Regions from separate parts of the Lysinibacillus sp. BF-4 genome, predicted to be linked through region 2. Evidence: riboswitches for the same ligand, from Rfam matches in the RefSeq annotation. Region 2 holds a riboswitch; each other region holds the start of a gene.

Region 1 (5,260 bases), on a different contig from region 2:
AGGCTTCAATATTTTTCATTTCTTTTAAAATATCATTGCCTTTATAAATAATTTCGCCCCCATTTGGCGTTTCAAGAAGGTTAACACAGCGTAGCAATGTTGATTTACCAGAGCCAGATGAGCCAATTAACGTCACTACCTCGCCCTTTTTCACTTCAAAATTAACATCCTTTAAAACTTCGTTGCTACCGAAGGATTTGCTTAAATGTTTAATACCAATGACTGTTTCCATTACGCTACCTCCTTCTTCTCAAATGCCTGCGGGCCGTCTAAACGACGCTCCATCCAGCGTAAAATACGCGTTGCTGTAAAGGTCATAATTAAGTATAAAATACTCGCAATAAAGAAAGCCTCAAAGTAGCGGAAGTTAGCACCGGCAATTGACTTCGTTTGGAAAAATAACTCGTTAACGCCAATAACACTTAGTACAGCTGTGTCTTTAATATTCATAATTAATTGGTTGCCTGTTGCTGGTAAAATATTGCGCCCTACTTGTGGCAATACAACATGCATCATAGTTTGAACGTGACTCATACCAACAGCCTGCGCTGCTTCGTACTGCCCCTTATCAATCGACACAATACCACCGCGTACAATCTCTGCCATATAAGCACCTGTATTTAGAGATACTACTAAAATACCTGCTGTTAAAATATTTAAATCAATACCTAGCGCCATATCTAAGCCGTAATAAACGACCATGGCTTGTACCATCATTGGTGTACCACGGAAAAACTCTACATAACACGCTAAAATAAAGCGTACCACTTTAAGCAATACTTGCTTTGGTGATTTTGTTTTAGGAATTGTATCAATAATACCAATCACAAATCCGATAAGTGCACCAACAAGTGTACCAATTAACGCGATAAGCAATGTGATGCCCATAGCACGTAAAAATAAGTGCCAGTTGTTCTCTACAATGGATATAATCCAATCTAAACTCATGTTTGTCTCCCCCTGCTCATCGCTAATAAAAAAAGAGAGGCGTAAATCTACGCCCCCCTTACCACCTGCTTATTGTGCTGATGGCTGTTGCTGAATTGCGTCTTCCATAATTTGTTGGCGCTCTTCTTCAGAGATACCTTGTAAAATTTCGTTAATTTTATCTTTGTCTGGATCGTCTTTACGTAAACCAACCGCAATTGAAGACTCCGTTGGGTCTGCTTTAAAGCCATCTTTAAATACAACATACGTAAAGTCTTCTAAAGCTTGTGATGCCGAAATCCCTTCAGGACGCTCTGACACATAACCATCAATTTTACCTGACTGTAAGGCAACACGTTGTGCAGAGAAGTTATCCATCGCTGTTTCTTTTTTAACACCGTCAATTTGATCAATCACATCATAGTGTGAGGTATTTAATTGGCCTGTTAATTTAGCACCTTTGAAGGCTTGGATAGAATCCATTTCAACAAATTTGTCGCCCTCTTTATATTGGTCTTTAATATAATCGCTATCTTTACGTACCACTAGTACAAAGTCAGATTGGTAATAAATATCTGTGAAATCAATTGTTTTTTTACGTTCTTTAGTTGGTGACATACCCGCCATAATCGCATCAATTTTGTTTGATTGTAACGCTGGTACTAAACCATCCCAACCCATTTTTACGATTACTAGCTCTTTGCCTAATTCATCGGCTACTTTTTTAGCAAATGCGATATCATAACCGCCCGCAAACTCTTTACTGCCTTTAATTGCAACAGCGCCGTTTGCATCGTCATTTTGTGTCCAGTTGTAAGGTGGGTAATCTGCCTCCATACCTACACGAAACTCTTTGCTGTCATCTCCTGTTGCCTTGTCGCCACTGTCGTCCGCATCCTTACTACCGCATGCAGCTAGTAAGATTGTTGTGAATATTGCGACAATCATAAGTACAAATCTTTTATTCATTGACAAATCCCCCTCTTTTTTCCTTAAAACAATACAAAAAAAACGACCCTACGCGAAAACTTTAGGTCGAATACATATTGCCCCAAAATTCCACATCACATTCCTACTCGAGATAGCTCAACTTAGTAAAAAGGAATAACGTTTACTAAGACAGTGCTGCAATTATTAATTACAACCCCAGCATATAAGCTTAAGCCCACTTATACACTTCGGCGACATTTCCTTCATTATAGCTTCATCGTTGCTTTCACTCTGCTGTAACCTAATAAATATCGCGCCTCTACCTCAATCCGTTTAGATGAGGTATTTTGTTTATTTAATTACTTGTCATGTTATCGTAATTTGCGTATACTGTCAACAGTATTTTAGCATTTTTCTGAAAACAGCATGAATTTTCATGTAGCATTTTGTATAAGTTAAACGGTGATATAGGCAGTTGCTCCCTAATTTATGTATAATGTTTAAGAGATTGCTAAAAGGTTATGGATAGAAAAGGGGATAGTTTAATGAAAAAAATACTGCATTTTATGCTTATCATTGTAGTACTCATCGCAGCTATTGGTGGCACTATCACTAACTTTAGTGCGGGTACATTTACGTCAGTCAAATTTATTTCGCTCTCATTATTACTAATCGTAGCTACCTTGCTCACTTATAGCTATAGGCAGCGTTATCCGAGTGATCGTAAGGTGTATAGTCTTGTCGGTATTATTGTAGCCATGACCATCCCAATTGTCATTTTTGCACTCGTTACTGCGATACGCTAATAAAAAAGGGACTGCCGAGGCAGTCCCTTTTGTTATGCTTATGAGTTTAATAATAAGTCTTCTGGGTTTTCGATTAATTCTTTAACCATTTTTAAGAAACCAACAGAGTCTTTACCATCAATGATACGGTGGTCATAAGAAAGTGCCACGTACATCATTGGACGGATTTCAACTTCACCATTAACAGCCACTGGGCGTTGAACGATTGAGTGCATACCAAGGATACCTGGTTGTGTACCGTTCATGATTGGTGTAGACATTAATGAACCAAACACACCACCATTAGTGATTGTGAATGAGCCACCTGCCATATCGTTAAGACCTAATTTTTTGTCGCGTGCTTTACCCGCTAACTCTTTAATATCGTATTCGATAGCTGCAAAGTTTTTGCGGTCTGCATCGCGTACTACAGGTACTACTAAGCCTTCTTCAGTTGATACAGCGATACCAATATCATAGAAGTTGTTTAAGTGAATTTCGTCACCTGAGATTTGTGCATTTACATATGGGTACTTTTTAAGCGCTGCTACAACTGCTTTTGTGAAGATTGACATGAAACCTAGTTTGATGTCGTTTTCTTTCACAAATTGCTCTTGTTTGCGTTTACGTAATGCCATGATGTTTGTCATGTCAATTTCGTTGAACGTTGTTAGCATTGCTGTAGATTGTTTAACTTCTAGTAAACGTTTTGCAATCGTTTGACGACGGCGAGACATTTTTTCTACCGTTACACGACCTGATTCAGCTGCTGGTGTAAATACCATTGCACCTGTTGTAGCAACTGGTGCTGCTTGTTGTACTGGTGCTGCTGGCTGTGTACCATGTGCCGCTACGTCTTGTACGCGAACGCGACCTTGTGGGTCTACTGGCGAAATCGCCGCTAAGTCGATGCCTTTTTCACGTGCTAATTTACGCGCTGCTGGTGAAGCTACAACACGCTCACCTGAAGTTTCTTCAACAACTGGTGCCGCTTGTTGTGCTGGCGCTGCTTCCGCTTTTGGCGCTTCTGCTTTTGCTTCTTCTTTAGCTGGTGCTGGTGCTGCTGCGCCACCTTCGCCCGCTTCAACGATTGCGATAACTTGACCTACATCAACTGTTTCGCCTTCTTGTGCTGTAATTTCTTTTAAAATACCCGCTTCTTCAGAAATGATTTCAGCGTTTACTTTGTCTGTTTCTAATTCAACGATAAATTCGCCTTTCTCAACGCGATCGCCTACTTTTTTAACCCACTGTGCAATTGTACCTTCTGTAATTGATTCTGCTAACTCAGGGACTCTAATCTCAGCCACTATAATTTCCTCCTTTGATTTTAAAACAACCATTCAAAAATATTTTAATGAAGCCATCTTGATTATTCAAGGTTTTGGCATTGGTTACGTTTCTAACAAATTACTAATTTATAGCTCCCCTAGCTGAAATTTCAGCTAGGTGGAGTATTTGAACCGATTTCCTTGGCGTCACTTCACCACTCACACAATGCGAGGCACTGCGCTCTGTGGTTCCAGTGCGCGGCGGAAATTACGGCTACGCTTTTATTTTGATTTTGATACGGCTTCTTCAATTAGACGCGCTTGCTCTGCTTTATGTGCATCCATGTCGCCTTCTGCTGTTGATGACATTGCTGGGCGGCCAACGTATGATAGTTTTTTGCCTTCAGCTAGCTCATACATATATTGTGTTGCATATAAGTATGAACCTTGGTTTTTAGGTTCTTCTTGTACCCAAACAAGTTCTTTTGCGTTAGGGAAACGTGCAATAATATCCGCAATTTTTTGTTGTGGGAATGGGTAAAGTTGCTCAACACGTACGATGTGTAAGTGGTCGAAGCCTTCACCATCTTTAATGCGGTCAGCAAGATCAATTGCTACTTTACCGCTTGCAAATAAAATACGCTCCACTTTTTTAACATCATTACCTAAGCCTGGTTGCTCAATAACTGCTTGGAATGAACCTTCAGCTAGTTGCTCTTTTGTAGCAGCAGCTAATGGGTGACGTAATAAATATTTAGGTGATACTACAACTAATGGACGAATCGCATCTGTACCTAACATTTTTGCTTGGCGACGTAATAAGTGGTAATAGTTGCCTGCATTTGAACAGTTAGCTACTGTCCAGTTGTTTTCAGCTGATAGTTGTAAGAAACGCTCCATGCGGCTTGATGAGTGCTCTGGTCCTTGACCTTCATAACCGTGTGGTAATAACATTACGAAGCCCGATTTTTGACCCCATTTTGCACGGCTTGAAGAAATAAAGTTATCAAACATCACTTGTGCCATATTGGCGAAGTCACCAAACTGTGCTTCCCAAATGGATAATGTGTTTGGTTTTTCCATGTTATAACCGTACTCATAGCCTACAACGCCTGCTTCAGTAAGTGGTGAGTTGTATACTTTAAATGATGCGTTAGCACCTGTTATACCATGTAATGGTGTGTACTCAGCACCATTGTTTTTGTCGTGAATTACAAGGTGACGTTGTGAGAATGTACCACGCTGTGCATCTTGACCTGAGAAGCGTACTGGATTGCCTTCTTGTACGATTGTACCGAATGCTAATGTCTCAGCATGACCCCAGTCAATTTTGCCTTCTTCAAATGC
Region 2 (4,165 bases):
TTGCAAGACGTATTAAAATAGTGTAATGATTCCAAACATTCGGAAATTAGACGGATTTCAAATAAAATCCTTTTTAACGTTCGTTTTTTTACACTATAGCAAAAACGCTTTCATTAGTCACGTGTATCCTCTTTATATTTTACGATATCGCCTGTGTTGGCATCAATGTCCACATCATACTCCATCGTAGCCGTTTTAATTTCAATTTCGTACTTTTGGTCACTGCGATCTAATTCAAATTTCGAAATCTCACCCTCACCAACTTTTTTCATAGCAATGTCTTTAGCTTGCTTCTCTGTTACTTTAAACTCTTTTGTTGCATCGCCTGTTGCGACATCACCATTATTCGTTTGGTCACGACGTTCTTCTTCTTTTTTGAGTAAATCGCCTGTATGCGCGTCATAAGTTAATTCGTATTTGACTTCGTTTGTTACAACATCTAACTCATACACACGAATGCCTTTTTTATCGTCTTGCTCCACACTCGTTACTTCGCCACCCTCAATTTCCTTTAAAGCTTTTGCTTTAATATCATCCATCGAAATAATGTCCTTTTGTGTTTCAGTCGCTGTAGGTTGCTCGTTTGTTGCAGTATCCACCTTGCTGTCATTTGAACAACCATATACTAACATCGCACTTAAGCCGAGTGCTGCGGCTAACGCTGTTTTTTTCATGTTAATCTCCCCTTTTAGTATGTACTTTACCTTTATAAGAACGCCCTAAAACCTAAAAAAGATGCGTGCTAAAAAATATAGCACGCATCTCTTTTATTTTTCTACCGTTAAATCACATTCCTCTAACGGTACAAGTTTAGTTTTATGTTTTACTTTATAACCAATATAAAAGGCTAAAAATAACGGAATACCAATATACGTAATTAATAATCCTGACCAGTCAATATGACCACCTACAAAAGCTTGATAGTTTTGACCAATAATTACCACTGAACATAAGAAGAACGCAAACAATGGGCCAAAAGGATAAAGTGGTGCAACATATGGTAAATCATTGAGATCATGCCCTTGCTTAATGTAGGCACGGCGGAAACGATAATGGCTAATGGCAATACCAAGCCATGCAATAAATCCTGATAACCCCGACGCATTAAGTAACCAAATATAAATAACACCATCGCCAAATATAGAGGCTAAAAATGCTAGTGAACCAACAGCCAGTGTTGCAAGTAACGAATAAATTGGAATACCTCGGCGCGTTAGTTTCATAAAGAACTTAGGCGCTTTACCATCCACAGCTAACTGCCACAGCATACGAGACGATGCATATAACCCTGAGTTACCTGCTGATAATAATGCCGTTAAAATAATCGCATTCATTACAGAGGCCGCAAATGCGATACCTGTGCGTTCAAATACTAAAGTAAATGGTGATACCGTTACATCCTCTGATAATAAACGTGGGTCGTCATACGGGATGAGTAAGCCAATCGCTAAAATCGCAAGCATATAAAACAGTACAATTCGCCAAAATACCGAGCGTACGGCTTTCGGTATATTTTTCCCTGGGTCTTCAGTTTCGCCAGCGGTTACACCAAGAAGCTCTGTACCTTGGAATGAAAAGCCTGCCGCTAGGAAAATACCAAAGAACGTTAAAAAACTACCATGAAACGGGCCGTCACCATGAAAGAAATTAGTAAAGCCAACAGGTGCATTGCCTCCAAGAATACCAAAAATCATCGCAAAACTTAAAATAATAAAGATAATTACTGTAGCTACTTTAATCATCGAGAACCAATACTCACTCTCGCCATAGCTACGTACAGATAACACATTAAATCCTAAAATAATACAAATAAATAACAGTGACCATAAAATGGACGAGCTGTCTGGGAACCAATACTTCATGATTAAAGTAACAGCCGCGATTTCAGCTGCGATTGTAATTGCCCAGTTATACCAATAGTTCCAGCCTAGTGCAAAGCCTAGCGCGGGATCTACGAACTTTGTAGCATACGTACTAAATGAACCTGATGATGGCATATAAGCTGCCATCTCACCTAAGCTAGTCATTAAAAAGAATACCATGATACCAATTAAGCCATAAGCTAATAATGCGCCACCAGGGCCAGCCTGTGCAATCGCACCACCACTCGCTAAAAATAAACCAGTACCAATTGTCCCTCCGAGGGAAATCATCGTAATATGACGGCTTTTAAGTGATTTTTGGAGTTTAGGTTTTTTACCTATTTCAATTATTTCATTACTCATCATTATTGCTTCCTCTCTTGTAAATAAAAAGAGCATCCTCACATATCGTGAAGATGCTTCCTGAAAACCTCAACTGATAGCTCAACACGCTTGTGGCGTGACAGTTCTGTCTCTTTCGATGACAACCCCAGCATTAATTACGGCAAGCTAATTAACGCTTCGGCAGTGTACCCTTTCGTCGTGTTTCATCGATGCTTGCCATCTCCACACGCTTACTCTTGCATACCGCGACCTCTACCTCATAAATTATGAGGTATTATATGAAATTTTTGATAACGTAAACGAGTTTAACATAGGAAAAAACGCAATGCAAACGCTACCAAATTATCTGTATTTTTTAATTTTTCTGTTTTATATGTATGTTTTACGCTAAACTGTGGTAATAATACGAAATTTATGGAGGGACTGCAATGGATGAACAGCTTAGTATTTCCCGGAAAATAAATTGGCGTGGTAAAACGCTTATTTTGATTATTGGTATCATATTGATGGCAATGACACTACGCTTACCTTTAACAGTTGTAGGCCCCATCATCGAATTTATTAGAGAAGGGCTTGGTATTTCAAATGTGTTAGCGGGCTTTTTAACAACAATCCCATTACTTGCATTTGCATTAGTATCTCCCTTTGTGCCACGTATTTCACGTACGATTGGCATTGAGCTGTCTTTATTTATTTCAATGCTTCTATTAGCTGCTGGTATTGCGCTACGTTCAGTAGGCATGACCTCACTATTGCTAGTAGGTACAATTATTATTGGTGTAGCTATTTCCTTTGGTAATGTTTTGTTACCTAGCTTTTTTAAATTGAAATTTCCCTTCCATGTTGGCTTAATGATGGGGATTTACTCTGTTGCGATGAATGTATCAGGTGGCTTTGGTGCAGGGCTTAGCCATCCTATTGCCAACACTACTAACTGGCAAATTGCACTCGCCTTTCCTATTATAATTGTTATGATTGCCAGCTTAGTTTGGTCACCACAATTACGCAATAATGATCGTATGCAAGCTACAACTACTACTGCACCTAAATTAAAGCTATGGCGCTCACCACTCGCATGGGCTGTAACACTCGCAATGGGTTTACAATCTTTTATTTTTTATACAACAGGTGCATGGCTACCTGCAATTTTTGTATCGCAAGGTATGGCAGCAGATAAGGCAGGGTGGATGGTTGCTATCATGCTCTTAGCTCAACTACCACTCACTTTTATTATGCCAGTACTTGCCGACAAATTAAAAAATCAACGTCCTATTGTCATTGTACTAACACTACTTTATACCATTGGCTTTGTTGGTATTGCACTTGGTTTCACTGACTACACAGTATTATGGATGATTTGTATTGGCTCTGCTGGTGGCTCTTCATTTAGCTTAGCTATGATGCTCTTTACATTACGCACAAAAACAGCATACGCAGCTGCAGACTTATCAGGTTTTGCACAGTCTATTGGTTACCTACTCGCAGCAAGTGGTCCGGTTATTTTTGGCTGGCTTTACGACCAAACAGGTAACTGGCAACTACCGATCTATGTCTTCCTTGTAGTTGTTGCTATTTTATTTGGTAGCGGCTGGTATGCGGCTGGCAATAAATACGTAGAAGAACAATAGGAATTGTCTGCTACATCATGCTAATTATCCCCTATTTCATGCTCGTGGACTGCTTAATTTTGGCAATTGTCGTTTCAAATAATACAGTTAGGGGCATACTATAAGTACAGTACATTACTTATAGGAGGGCTTTTGTATGGAACAAAATGCAGCTAATACAACTAATATTTTAATCTTAAACTTACTTGTCACAATCTTAGAAGAACGCGGTATTATGACCGAAAAAGAATTAAAAGAACGCTTAACTAACCAAGTGAAGCTAGACAAAACAATGGAGCCTGCACTGCGTGATGCTGTTTTAGCTCAAATTAAACAACACCATTAATCATA
Region 3 (5,260 bases), on a different contig from region 2:
ACATATACGCCGAGCGCTCTTGTAGTGCTCGGCTTTGTTGTCGTTAGGGGGCGAACATATGAACGAGATCATTAAGCATAAGCTAGCATTATTACCAGATTTACCTGGTTGTTATTTAATGAAAAATCATCAAGGTACGGTGATTTATGTAGGTAAAGCTAAAGTATTAAAAAATCGCGTACGCTCTTATTTTACGGGTAGCCATGATGGCAAGACAGCGCGCTTAGTAAGTGAGATTGAGGATTTTGAATACATTATTACATCATCTGATTTAGAAGCGCTCATTTTAGAGCTCAACCTTATTAAAAAGCATGACCCTAAATATAATATTATGCTGAAAGATGACAAAACCTATCCGTATTTAAAAATTACTAATGAACGCTATCCGCGGCTTATTACCACGCGTAAGGTGAAGCGTGATAAGGCCAAATATTTTGGGCCATACCCTAATGCCTATGCGGCAAATGAAACAAAGAAGTTACTAGACCGCATTTATCCTTTACGTAAATGTGTTAGTATGCCAAAGCGTGTTTGTTTGTATTATCACCTAGGACAGTGCTTAGCACCTTGTGAGAAGGATGTAAGTGTTGCACAAATGGATGAGGTAGTAGCACAGATTACACACTTTTTAAATGGTGGGGTAGATGATGTGAAAGCTGAACTCGAACAAAAAATGTTAGCGGCTGCAGAGACGTTGGCATTTGAACGTGCGAAGGAGCTACGTGATCAAATTACTCATATCGATACTATTATGCAAAAGCAAAAAATGATTACACGTGATAAGGCGAACCGTGATATTTTTGGTTATGCAGTAGATAAAGGCTGGATGTGCGTACAAGTATTTTTTGTTAGACAAGGTAAATTAATTGAACGAGATGTATCCATATTTCCCATTTACCGTGAGCCCGAAGAAGAATTTTTAACATTTGTTGGACGCTTTTATGAGCAACCTGAGCATTTTAAACCAACAGAAATATTGTTACCTAAGGGAACAGATAGTGAGCTTTTAATGCAGTTATTGCAATCAAAGGTTACAGTTCCTCAGCGCGCGCAAAAAAAGGAGTTAGTAGACCTTGCGATAAAAAATGCACGTGTCGCACTAGACGAAAAATTTAAGATTATTGAACGTCAAGAAGAACGTACAGTAGGTGCATGTGATGAACTTGGAGCAGCAATGAATATTTATTCGCCGCTACATATTGAGGCGTTTGATAATAGTCATATGCACGGGGCAGATGCTGTTTCGGCTATGGTGGTATTTATAGATGGTAAACCTGATAGAAAGGCTTATCGCAAATTTAAACTACGTGATACGGCAAGCCACGATGACTACGGTGCAATGCGCGAAGTATTACGTCGTCGTTATAAACGTGTGCTACAAGATGAGTTACCGCTTCCTGATTTAATCGTCGTAGATGGTGGCAAGGGGCAAATGACAATAGCTAAGGAAGTGCTAGAAGATGAGCTAGGGCTTAGCATTCCAATTGCGGGCTTAGCGAAGGATGATAAACACCAAACCGCAGAGCTACTTTACGGCGAACCACCAGAACGTATTGCCTTAAAACGTACGAGTGATGGCTTTTATTTATTACAGCGCATTCAAGATGAAGTGCATCGCTTTGCGATTACTTTTTTACGTCAACAACGAGAGAAGCAGGTTATCCAATCTGTGCTAGATCAAATTGAAGGCGTAGGACCTAAGCGTAAGCAACAATTACTTGCTCATTTTGGTTCTATTAAAAAAATCAAGACAGCTGATGTGGCGGCATTACAGGCAGCGGGTATGCCAGAGAAGCTAGCTACAACCATTCATGCATTTTTCAGACAATAGCATTGCACGTTAAATTAGAGTGTGCTATGGTTACTATACAATTATATGATTTGAGATAGAGGCGCAAGTTTCATGAGTATACAATGCGAGAGTGAGCAAACTCCGTGACCATTGTAAAAAGGGACACTTGCCGAAGCCATAGCCAGTTGTTCCTGGTAGTGGGCTGGTTTTGCATTGAATAAATGTAAAACTGTCGAAATGTTTATTTCGTTGAGCTATCTGCCATGTACAATGAACACATACATGATAGACAGCACATGCGAAATGCATGAGCTGTCTTTTTTTATTGGAGAGGGAGTGGGCATATGAAAACCGTTATTGTGAAAGTTGGCGTATCAGCTATGCAATCCGAGGAGCGTATTGAGCAAGCCGCACATTACATTGAAAAGCTGAAAGAGGAAAATTATCGTGTTGTTGTAGTAGCCTCAGGCATGGCAAAGGAACAGGCGATTTTATTAGCACCTATTGCTAAATGGACAAAGGATGCATTACAGCGTGAGCAAGCGATGTTGATGGCAACGAGCTCACAAATTGCGGCGAGTAGCTTAGCAGTAGCACTACAGGCGCGCGGGCATGCTTCAACAGCATTAACAGCACAACAAGCAGGAATTGCTACAGATGCGCGTTACCAAAATGCACGCTTAACAGCTATTAACACAACTAAAATCGAAACCTTACTCGCGCAGGGAAGTATTGTCACAATCGCAGGTAGACAAGGCATGGCAAATGGTGAAATTACTTCACTAGGTGACGGTGGCTCAGCAACATTAGCTGTAGCACTTGCGCACCACCTGCAGGCGACACATGTTGTAGTGCTTGCTAAAGACAGTATTTATACAGCAGACCAGCAACTTGTACCAAATGCACAGCGTATGACGGAGATTTCGTTTGATGAGATGTTAGAGTTTGCTCACTTAGGGGCTAATTTATTGCACCCACGTGCAGTGGAGCTAGCTAAAAAGCATAATGTAGCAATTTTGATTCAAGCTTTAATGGAACAGCAAGGTACTTGGGTTAAGGGGGAAAAGGACATGGAAAAAGAAATGATTGTACGCGGTGTAGCGTATGAAGCGGATATTGTACGCTTAACAGTAGGTTATGAGGCAGAGCAGGAGGTATCGTTAGCCGCGTTATTTACAACGCTAGCAGAACATCGTATTAATGTAGATATTATTGTGCAAGCTGTGATGAACCATGCGCAACAAACCGTATCATTTTCCATTGACAAGGCGCAGTTTGCTGAAGCACTAAAAGTGTTAGAGGATAATAAACAGGCATTAGGTTTTAGCTTTGCAGATTTTGAGATTGGTTTAGCTAAAGTGTCTATTATTGGCTCGGCTATGGCTTCTAATCCTGGAGTGGCCGCACGCATGTTTGACCGCTTACGCAAGGAAAAAATCATGGTGAAAATGGTGAGCACTTCGGAAATTAAAGTGTCTGTCGTTGTACCGCAAGATGAAATGGTACACGCAGCGCAAGCGCTACATGATGAATACCATTTAGCATAACAAGAGGGAGGAGCTGCGGCTTCTCCTTTTATATTGGGTATTTTAGTAAAAAAGTAATGATAGGATATTGTAAAGTTTAGTCACTAATATTGACAAATGAAAGAAAATTCACTAATTTTGAAGGAGCACCTATTATGCTTAGGTGGGTTTAAAGTCGTGGGATAGCCACAGGAAGAAGGGGAATAGCGTGATGTTTCGTAAAAAGCAACATACGGAGGTACCTGGTATTAGTGAGGCGGCACACCAAGCTGTAGTAGAAGAACTGGCACAGCTAAAGCATTATGTACAGCAAAAGGAAGATGCAGTGGATATTAAAAATGCACTGTTAAACTTTGTATTGGCCCATATTGAGCTTGTTAATTTTCAGACCATACTTAATATTGAGCGTGTCGCAGACGGTGTGCATACTATTTCGAGCAATTGCAGGCAGCTCGCAGCAAGCAGTGAGGAAATGTTAAGTACAGAGCAGGCTATTAATGCCAATATGCAAGAAGTACAGGCAATTTCGCAAGACTTAACAATGCGTATGCAACAGGTCGTTGCCTCTAGTGCACAAATTAGTGATCGCTTAGTAGACGGTACACAGGCCATGACCTATTTACATACAGAGTTATTAAAGATGAATGATATTACAACAAGTGTATCGTCCATTGCAGACCAAACTAAATTACTAGCGCTTAACGCATCTATTGAAGCTGCGCGTGCAGGTGAGCATGGTAAGGGCTTTAGCGTCGTCGCCTCTGAAGTAGGCAAACTTGCTAATCACTCCAAGGATTCACTGAGTGAGGTCGTTACCATTCGCACAATTATTGAGGAGCGCTCTGATCAAGTTACAGAAAATATGCGTCATGTTGAAAGTTTTACACTTACACTAGTTGAGGAAGTAAAGCGAGATGTAGCTACGTTAACGACGACATCTGAGCAACTCAATGAAGCATCTGTAGGAATGGATGAAATCACACAGGCTTCTGAACAATCAGCTATCGCAATTGAAGAGCTAGCAGAGGTAACGCAAGATTTATCCGAAACAAGTCGCTTTTCTAAAATGATTCAGGCGCAGTTTGAAGAGGTAATGCGCACCGTACAACCAACACTTGAGACACCGCGTCAGCAAACACTCATTAGTCAGTTGAGTGCGCGTCTAAGCGATCATGCTGCCTTTTTACGAGCTACGATTAAAGAAGCAGGACGCGGTGGCACAGTTACCGCACATACGCAGTGCAAGTTTGGGCGCTGGTACTATGATAATAAACAGCAGTTTGGACATATTCGGGCATTTCAAGAAATTGAGCAGCCACATAAGCAAGTACATGAGGCAGCGCAAGTATTATTAGTAGAGAGTAGCATTACAAATGTACGTGAATTTGTCTATCACTCACTTGCTGTATTGCAAGGATTTATTGAGTTAATCGATGTGCTACGCAGAGAGCAACAAGCCTCGTAGCAATGATTTTTTAGGTCAAAGAGTTAAATGAATGACCGGTAATTAAAAAAATGTTAGACCACATCTTGGTCTAACATTTTTTCTTTTTGCCAGCGCTTCTTTTAGCGAATTTCTTTAGGGTCCCACTTAATTGTAAAAAGGACAGTCTGGTCTTTCTCTTGTTTTTCATCAAAGCACTCTGTCAAGTAGCCTTTTTGCTGTTGAATTTGCTCCGCTAGAAAGCCAGCCTCTAATCTAAAATTACGCTTTGCAAAGTTAAAAACGGCTGGATCATTCGCAAGCGAAAATATGTATCCATCTGTTGTTTCTTTTTCGAGCTGTAAAATACCGAAACCTGCTTCGGCAAAAAAAGAGTTGACATCAACATCTGTGTCGCACGGGTACTTGCGTGCCATTTCCTTACCAGCCCAGTATAAAATATCTGATTCATTCTTTCCTAATATTGAAGATAGTGTGAAATCTCGGAGCAATTCATAG

The links. Region 2 has a riboswitch for lysine ahead of CH76_RS11670 (amino acid permease). Riboswitches for the same ligand answer to the same signal wherever they lie in the genome.
Region 1: linked by a shared signal. The riboswitch ahead of CH76_RS07090 (transporter substrate-binding domain-containing protein) and the one ahead of CH76_RS11670 (amino acid permease) in region 2 are both predicted to bind lysine.
Region 3: linked by a shared signal. The riboswitch ahead of CH76_RS06915 (aspartate kinase) and the one ahead of CH76_RS11670 (amino acid permease) in region 2 are both predicted to bind lysine.

Annotation. Positions count from the first base shown of each region.
Region 1 is NZ_JPUW01000016.1:14,740-19,999, forward strand. It holds gene CH76_RS07080 (amino acid ABC transporter ATP-binding protein) at 1-232, opposite strand, end outside; gene CH76_RS07085 (amino acid ABC transporter permease) at 232-948, opposite strand; gene CH76_RS07090 (transporter substrate-binding domain-containing protein) at 1,018-1,896, opposite strand; lysine riboswitch at 2,002-2,187, opposite strand; gene CH76_RS07095 (hypothetical protein) at 2,403-2,663, shown strand; gene odhB (2-oxoglutarate dehydrogenase complex dihydrolipoyllysine-residue succinyltransferase) at 2,702-3,952, opposite strand; gene CH76_RS07105 (2-oxoglutarate dehydrogenase E1 component) at 4,196-5,260, opposite strand, start outside.
Region 2 is NZ_JPUW01000043.1:14-4,178, reverse strand. It holds gene CH76_RS13570 (PepSY domain-containing protein) at 114-674, opposite strand; gene CH76_RS11670 (amino acid permease) at 768-2,228, opposite strand; lysine riboswitch at 2,295-2,470, opposite strand; gene CH76_RS11665 (MFS transporter) at 2,636-3,835, shown strand; gene CH76_RS11660 (hypothetical protein) at 3,972-4,160, shown strand.
Region 3 is NZ_JPUW01000015.1:26,613-31,872, reverse strand. It holds gene uvrC (excinuclease ABC subunit UvrC) at 59-1,831, shown strand; lysine riboswitch at 1,880-2,057, shown strand; gene CH76_RS06915 (aspartate kinase) at 2,137-3,339, shown strand; gene CH76_RS06910 (methyl-accepting chemotaxis protein) at 3,530-4,783, shown strand; gene CH76_RS06905 (YslB family protein) at 4,885-5,260, opposite strand, start outside.